2 regions of the Paraburkholderia sp. PAMB 6770 genome follow, and region 2 is predicted to be linked to the other one. Evidence: riboswitches for the same ligand, from Rfam matches in the RefSeq annotation. Region 2 holds a riboswitch; the other holds the start of a gene.

Region 1 (3,405 bases), 930 kb from region 2:
ATCCGGGTGCGTCGCCTGCGACACCGCCGTGTTCAGCAGCACGCCGTCGAAACCCCACTCCATCACTTGCGCAGCGTGCGACGGCAAGCCGAGCCCCGCGTCGACGATCAGCGGCACATCCGGCAGACGCTCGCGCAGCACCCGCAGACCGTACGGATTGATCACGCCCTTGCCGGTGCCGATCGGCGCGCCCCACGGCATCAATGCCTCGCAGCCTGCATCGAGCAAACGGCGACCGATCACCAGATCCTCCGTGCAATACGGCAGTACCTTGAAGCCATCCTTCACGAGCCGCCCGGCCGCCTCGATCAGGCCGACCGGATCGGGCTGCAGCGTGTAGTCGTCGCCGATCAGTTCGAGCTTGATCCAGTCGGTCTCGAACACTTCGCGCGCCATGTGCGCGGTGGTCACCGCTTCGGCGATGCTCTGGCAGCCCGCCGTGTTCGGCAGCAGCGGCACATTGTGGCGCTTGAGCAGATCGAAGAAGCCGGCTTCCGCACCGCCTTCGTTCATCTGCCTGCGCAGTGCGACGGTAAGCATGCCGGGCCCGGCGGCGGCGATCGAATCCGCCAGCGACTGCAGCGAAGGGTAGCGCGACGTGCCGAGCAGCACGCGGCTCGCGAAGGTCTGGCCGTACAGCGTGAGCGCGTCGGCAGGGGGAGAGGCGGTCATCGGGAAATCCTTGGATCGGGGACGGAGCGCGGCGAAGCAGGCAGTGCGTCAGCCGCCGGCCACCGGGTGCACGACGTCGAGCTGGTCGCCGGTCTGGAGCGCGCGCGCCGCATGCTGCGCACGCGCGACGAAGTCGCCGTTCAGCGCCACCGCAAACGGCGGACGCGCGCCGAACGCGGCGAGCGCATCGGCCACAGTCGCGCCCTCGGGCAGCGACACCGGTTTCTGGTTGATTCGAATGTCCATGGTCGTCAGTACGTTTCAGTCGGCCGGGCGCTGCGCATTCGCGGCATTCGCGATATCCGCGGCAGCGGCGCCGGCATTGGGGGCCAAGGTCATGCCGGCAAGCCGGCACACGCCGGCGCATCGCGCCCGGCGAAGCGGAACAGTTCGCTCCAGCGGGCATCGTGCTGCCAGCGGGCGAACGCGTCGGCATCGGCGACGCGGCCGTCGAGCAGCGCCTCGGCAAAACGCGCCGCTTCGTCGGCGACTTCCGGCGCGATCATGTAGCCGTGCCGGTACAGGCCGTTCACGCGCAGCGTATGCGCGCCATCCCAGACCAGCGCCGGACGGTGATCCGGCAGGGTCGGGCGGCATTGCGAGTTCAGTTCCAGTATGCGCGCCTCGCCAAAACCGGGGTGCACCGAAAACGCCGCGCTCAGCAGTTCAAGCGCCGAGCGCACGGTGACGGGCGACATGTCCTCGCCTTCGACCTCGGTCGCGCCGATCACATACAGATCGTCCTGTTTCGGCGCGATATAGAGCGGGTAACGCGGATGCAGCAGCCGCACCGGACGCGTGAGCCCGATGCCCGGCGCCTGCACGCGCGCCACCTCGCCGCGAATACCGCGCAACGTGGGCAACACCGCCTTTGCGCCGAGACCGCGGCAGTCGATGGTCACGCGGGCGCGCGGCAGCGCCTGGTCGTCCACCGGCGTGTTCCAGTGCGTCGCGACGCCCCGCTCGGCGAGGCCGGCGGCGAGCGCCGCGAGCACCTGGCGGTTATCGAGCTGCCCTTCGTGCGGCAGCAGCCAGCCCTGCGCGAAGCGGCCCGTGAGCGCGGGCTCGGCGGCGCCGAGCTGCGCGCCCGTCAACGGAACGAATCCGCCGTCCAGCAGTTCGGCCGGCGCGTTGGCCCGCACGCGGCGCTCGAACAGCGGCGCCTCGGTGCGGTCCGCATGGTGCCAGACGACCAGCGTGCCGTTGCGTTGAAAGAACACCGGTTCGGGCAGCTCGGCGAGCATGCGCGGCCATGTGTCGAGCGAGGCGGCGCCAAGACGCGTCAGCAGCAATTCGGCGCTGGCGGCTTCGGCCAGCGGCGCGAGCATCGCGGCGGCAATCCATGCCGCCGACTGCGAGCCGGCCGCGTCGCCGCGCTCGTAAAGCGCGACGCGATGGCCCGCGCCGGCCAGCCGCCAAGCGACCAGCCGTCCGCACAGGCCGCCGCCGAGGACGGCGAAATCGGGCTGGGCGAGCGCGTTCATCGGCGCACCGCCTGCACGGCCGCGTGAGGACAGGCGAGGCCGCCGGAGCGCCGGCGCATCGCACAACAATACACTGAGGAATAAGCGGTCATCGTATCCTTTCCGTACGGCACAAATGCACGTACCCAAGGACGAAACCGGCGGGCGAGACCAGCCGGAAACAGCATGCCGCGCATGGTATGGCGCACACGCCGCCGGCGGAGCAGCGGAAGAGGAGATAGCCGACTTCCTGAAACTTCCCGCGCCGGTATTACCCGGATCGGGTGCAAAGGGTCTCTCTCAGCCTCGCCGCGACGTGCAACCCGCAGGCAAAGCACCCCTGTTTCGTCAATGAGCGATTAGACCACAAAAGACGCGGCGCCCGCAAACCGGGGCGCCCCGCATTGCGCCGCGTTGGCCGACGCGCGACAACGCGGGCGCCTCTGGCACAATGCACGCATCCCCGCGCACGGCCACGCCCGCGCCGGCCCCGGCTGCCGGTGCGGCCGCCGGCGCTGCGGCAGCCGTCCCGCGTTTAAGTCCGGATTAAGCCGCTGCACGGACAATCGCAGCCCGAAGCGTCGTCCGGCTGCGCCGTCCGGGCGCAGACCGCCGTGCATCGAGACCCCCGTTGACGCAGCGGATCCTCGCACGCGCCGAACGTTAGAAAGGACATCTGACATCTATGAGCAGAACATCGAGCAATCCGTCGGACATCACCGCGTGGGGGCTGATCAAGCCGTACTGGGTGTCCGACGACAAGTGGAAAGCGTGGGGGCTGCTCGCGCTCGTGGTCGCGATGAACATGACGATGGTCGCGGCCAACGTCTGGTTCAACAACTGGCAGCGCACGTTCTTCGACGCGATCCAGCAGTACGACTATCCGGTCTTCAAGCATTCGCTGCTGCAGTTCACGATCATCGCGCTCGCGCTGATCCTGCTCGGCTCGTACCGCACGTACTTCCGGCAGATGCTCGAATTCCGCTGGCGCCAGTGGCTCACCGAGCGCTATCTGCACGACTGGCTGGGCGACCGCACGTTCTACCGGATCGAGCGCGACTCGCTCGCCGACAACCCGGACCAGCGGGTCTCCGTCGATCTGCAGGATCTCGCGAGCACGACGCTCGCGCTGTCGCTCGGATTGCTGTCGACCACGGTCACGCTGTTCTCGTTCATCGTGATCCTGTGGAACCTGTCCGGCGCGCTGTCGTTCCACCTGTTCGGCACCGCCGTCACGGTGCCGGGCTACATGGTGTGGGTCGCGCTGATC
Region 2 (3,405 bases):
CCGCACATCGAGCAGAAGTGCGCGACCTTCGCGGAGTCCTTCGGCAGCGTTTCGTCGTGGAATTCGCGCGCCTTGTCCGGGTCGAGGCCGAGGTTGAACTGGTCTTCCCAGCGGAACTCGAAGCGCGCCTTCGACAGCGCGTTGTCGCGCACCTGCGCGCCCGGGTGGCCTTTCGCGAGATCGGCCGCGTGCGCCGCGAGCTTGTACGTGATGATGCCGGTCTTCACGTCGTCCTTGTTCGGCAGGCCGAGGTGCTCCTTCGGCGTCACGTAGCAGAGCATCGCGGTGCCGAACCAGCCGATCATCGCCGCGCCGATGCCCGACGTGATGTGGTCGTAGCCCGGCGCGATGTCGGTGGTGAGCGGCCCGAGCGTATAGAAGGGCGCTTCCTTGCACCAGTCGAGCTGCAGGTCCATGTTCTCCTTGATGAGCTGCATCGGCACGTGGCCCGGACCTTCGATCATCGTCTGCACGTCGTGCTTCCACGCGATCTGCGTGAGTTCGCCGAGCGTCTTCAGCTCGCCGAGCTGCGCGTCGTCGTTCGCGTCGTAGATCGAGCCCGGGCGCAGGCCGTCGCCGAGCGAGAACGACACGTCGTACGCCTTCATGATGTCGCAGATCTCTTCGAAGTGCTCGTACAGGAAGCTCTCCTTGTGATGCGCGAGGCACCACTTCGCCATGATCGAGCCGCCGCGCGACACGATGCCGGTCATCCGCTTCGCGGTGAGCGGCACGTACTGCAGCCGCACGCCGGCGTGGATCGTGAAGTAGTCGACGCCCTGTTCGGCCTGCTCGATCAGCGTGTCGCGGAAGACTTCCCACGTCAGTTCCTCGGCCTTGCCGTGGACCTTTTCGAGCGCCTGGTAGATCGGCACCGTGCCGATCGGCACCGGCGAGTTGCGGATGATCCACTCGCGCGTCTCGTGGATGTGCTTGCCGGTGGACAGGTCCATCACCGTGTCGCCGCCCCAGCGGATCGCCCACGTCATCTTGTCGACTTCCTCGCCGATCGACGAGGTGACCGCCGAGTTGCCGATATTCGCGTTGACCTTCACGAGGAAGTTGCGGCCGATGATCATCGGCTCGCTTTCCGGGTGGTTGATGTTCGCCGGGATGATCGCGCGGCCGCGCGCGACTTCCTCGCGCACGAATTCGGGTGTGATCTCCTGCAGTCCGTGCGGGCCGAACGCGCTCGCGCCGAATGCCTGGCCGGGGTGCTGGCGGCTCATCATCGCCGCGAGCTTCTCGCCGTTCGGGCCGCTGCGCCGGAGCGTCTCGACGTAGGCGGCACGCTGCTGGTTCTCGCGGATCGCGATGTACTCCATCTCGGGCGTGACGATGCCCTTGCGCGCGTAGTGCATCTGCGACACGTTCTGGCCGGCCTTCGCGCGGCGCGGCGTGCGGTGCAGGCCCGGAAAGCGCAGCTCGGCGGTGGCCGCGTCGGCCGCGCGCTCGCGGCCGTACTGGCTCGTGAGCCCCGCCAGCGGCTCGCTGTCGCCGCGCTCCTCGATCCAGCGCTGACGCAGCGCGGGCAGCCCGGCGCGGATGTCGATCTGCACCTGCGGGTCGGTGTACGGGCCCGACGTGTCATAGACGAACACGGGCGGGTTCTTCTCGCCGCCAAAGCTGTCCGGCGTGTCCGCCTGCGTGATTTCGCGCATCGGCACGCGCAGGTCGGGCCGCGACCCGGTGACGTAGATCTTGCGGGAATTCGGCAGCGGGGCGACCGCCGCGGCATCGACGTGCGCGTCGGCGGAAAGGAACTTCGGATTGGCGTTCATGCAATTCTCCTGATGTAGGGCCGCTAAGCAGGAGATCGAGATGGAAGTGGTCGGGAGGCACCGCGAGGTGGGATGTTGCCGGGGGTGCCAACCGTACGCTTCCCTGCGCTGGCATTATCCAGATCAGGTTCAAAGGGTATTTCTCACCCACGCGGTACGGCAGTTTTGCTGCCGTACGACGCAGGACCCCCGCGTTAGCAGCGCACACGATACACCGGCGACCCGCTGCTTGGCAACCGGTGAACGGGGGCGCGGCCGGGCGGTGCGCCGCAGGGGCCGCGCCCGTCGCCAGGTCCGTCGCCGCGCCCGTCGGGGCGGCTGCGGCGACGGACCGCGCGATGCTGCGGCGCCGCAACGCGAAGCGGTCCGCCGGGAAGCGGCCCCCCTTTTGCGCGCACCGTCCGCCCGCCGCCCGTGCGCCTTCACAGGCCGTCCGGGCGGCTTGCCCGACGTTTCGCCACGGCGTCGAAAATTTTTTTGCCGCCGCTGTCATAACCCCGGGTGCCGGCCGACAAACGTGCAGTTCCCCTGCCGGAGTCCGCCATGCCCCCGTTCATTGCCCGCCTTGCCGGCCTGCGCCGCATCCGCCCCGCCAGCGCGGCGCGGATTGCCGCGCTGGCGGTCGCGTGCGTCGCCACGCTCGTCGCGAGCAGCTTCGCGGCCGCCGCGAGCGTCGCGTGCAGCGTGCACAGCCCGGCGCATCGCGTCGCGCTCGTCGAGCTGTACAGCAGCGAGGGCTGCAGCAGCTGTCCGCCGGCCGACCAGTGGCTCAGCGAGTGGAAGGACGACGGCGTCGCGCACGACGTCGTGCCGCTTGCGCTGCACGTCGATTACTGGAACAGCCTCGGCTGGACCGACCGCTTTGCCCAGCACCGCTTCGCCGAGCGCCAGCAGAGCCTGACCGATCAGGCCGGCCGGCACACGATCTACACGCCTGAAGTGTTCGTCGCCGGACGCGAGCTGCGCGGCTGGTCGCAGCCCGCGCAGTTCGCGGCGCGGGTGCGCGAGGTGAGCGCCCAGCCGGCCGGCGCCGACATCGCGCTGGCGCTGACGCCGGCGGCGCAGGGCTTCGCGATCGATGCGCGCTTCGGCGCCCGGGCGGGCACGCCCGCCGGCGCGCCGCTCGATGCGTATGTCGCGGTGTACGAGAACGCGTTGACGTCGCAGGTGAGCGCCGGCGAAAACCGCGGCGCGACGCTGCATCACGATCGCGTGGTGCGCGCCTGGTTCGGTCCGGTGCCGCTTGCGGACGGCCGCGCGCAGATTCGCCGCGACTTCGCGTGGAGCGCCGCCCACGCTTCCCCGGCCGGCGCCGGGCAGTTCGGCGTCGTCGCGTTCGTCGAAAACGCGTCGAGCGGCGAGGTGCTGCAGGCGACCGACCTGCCGGCGGCCTGTCATTGAGCCGGCCGGCGCATTCCTTCCCTTTCAGGAGACCGTCATGACCTCTTCCGATCTCGCGAGCGGCCACCCGCCGCCCGCCGCGCGCCCCGCCGGGCCGGTGCATCCGCGCTGGGTACGCGTCGCGCACTGGCTGAACGCGCTCGCGGCGGTGACGATGATGCTGTCCGGCTGGCGCATCTACGACGCGTCGCCGATCTTTCCGTCCTTCACGTTCCCGACCTCG

The links. Region 2 has a riboswitch for thiamine pyrophosphate ahead of thiC (phosphomethylpyrimidine synthase ThiC). Riboswitches for the same ligand answer to the same signal wherever they lie in the genome.
Region 1: it holds a riboswitch for thiamine pyrophosphate, as region 2 does, so the genes downstream of both, AC3AP7_RS00460 (FAD-dependent oxidoreductase) here and thiC (phosphomethylpyrimidine synthase ThiC) in region 2, are expected to answer to the same signal.

The regions. Positions count from the first base shown of each region.
Region 1 is NZ_CM173238.1:86,255-89,659, reverse strand. It holds gene AC3AP7_RS00470 (thiazole synthase) at 1-672, opposite strand, end outside; gene thiS (sulfur carrier protein ThiS) at 721-918, opposite strand; gene AC3AP7_RS00460 (FAD-dependent oxidoreductase) at 1,008-2,156, opposite strand; TPP riboswitch at 2,376-2,487, opposite strand; gene AC3AP7_RS00455 (ABC transporter ATP-binding protein/permease) at 2,821-3,405, shown strand, end outside.
Region 2 is NZ_CM173238.1:1,017,221-1,020,625, forward strand. It holds gene thiC (phosphomethylpyrimidine synthase ThiC) at 1-1,781, opposite strand, end outside; TPP riboswitch at 1,864-1,982, opposite strand; gene AC3AP7_RS04775 (DUF1223 domain-containing protein) at 2,325-3,182, shown strand; gene AC3AP7_RS04780 (cytochrome b/b6 domain-containing protein) at 3,220-3,405, shown strand, end outside.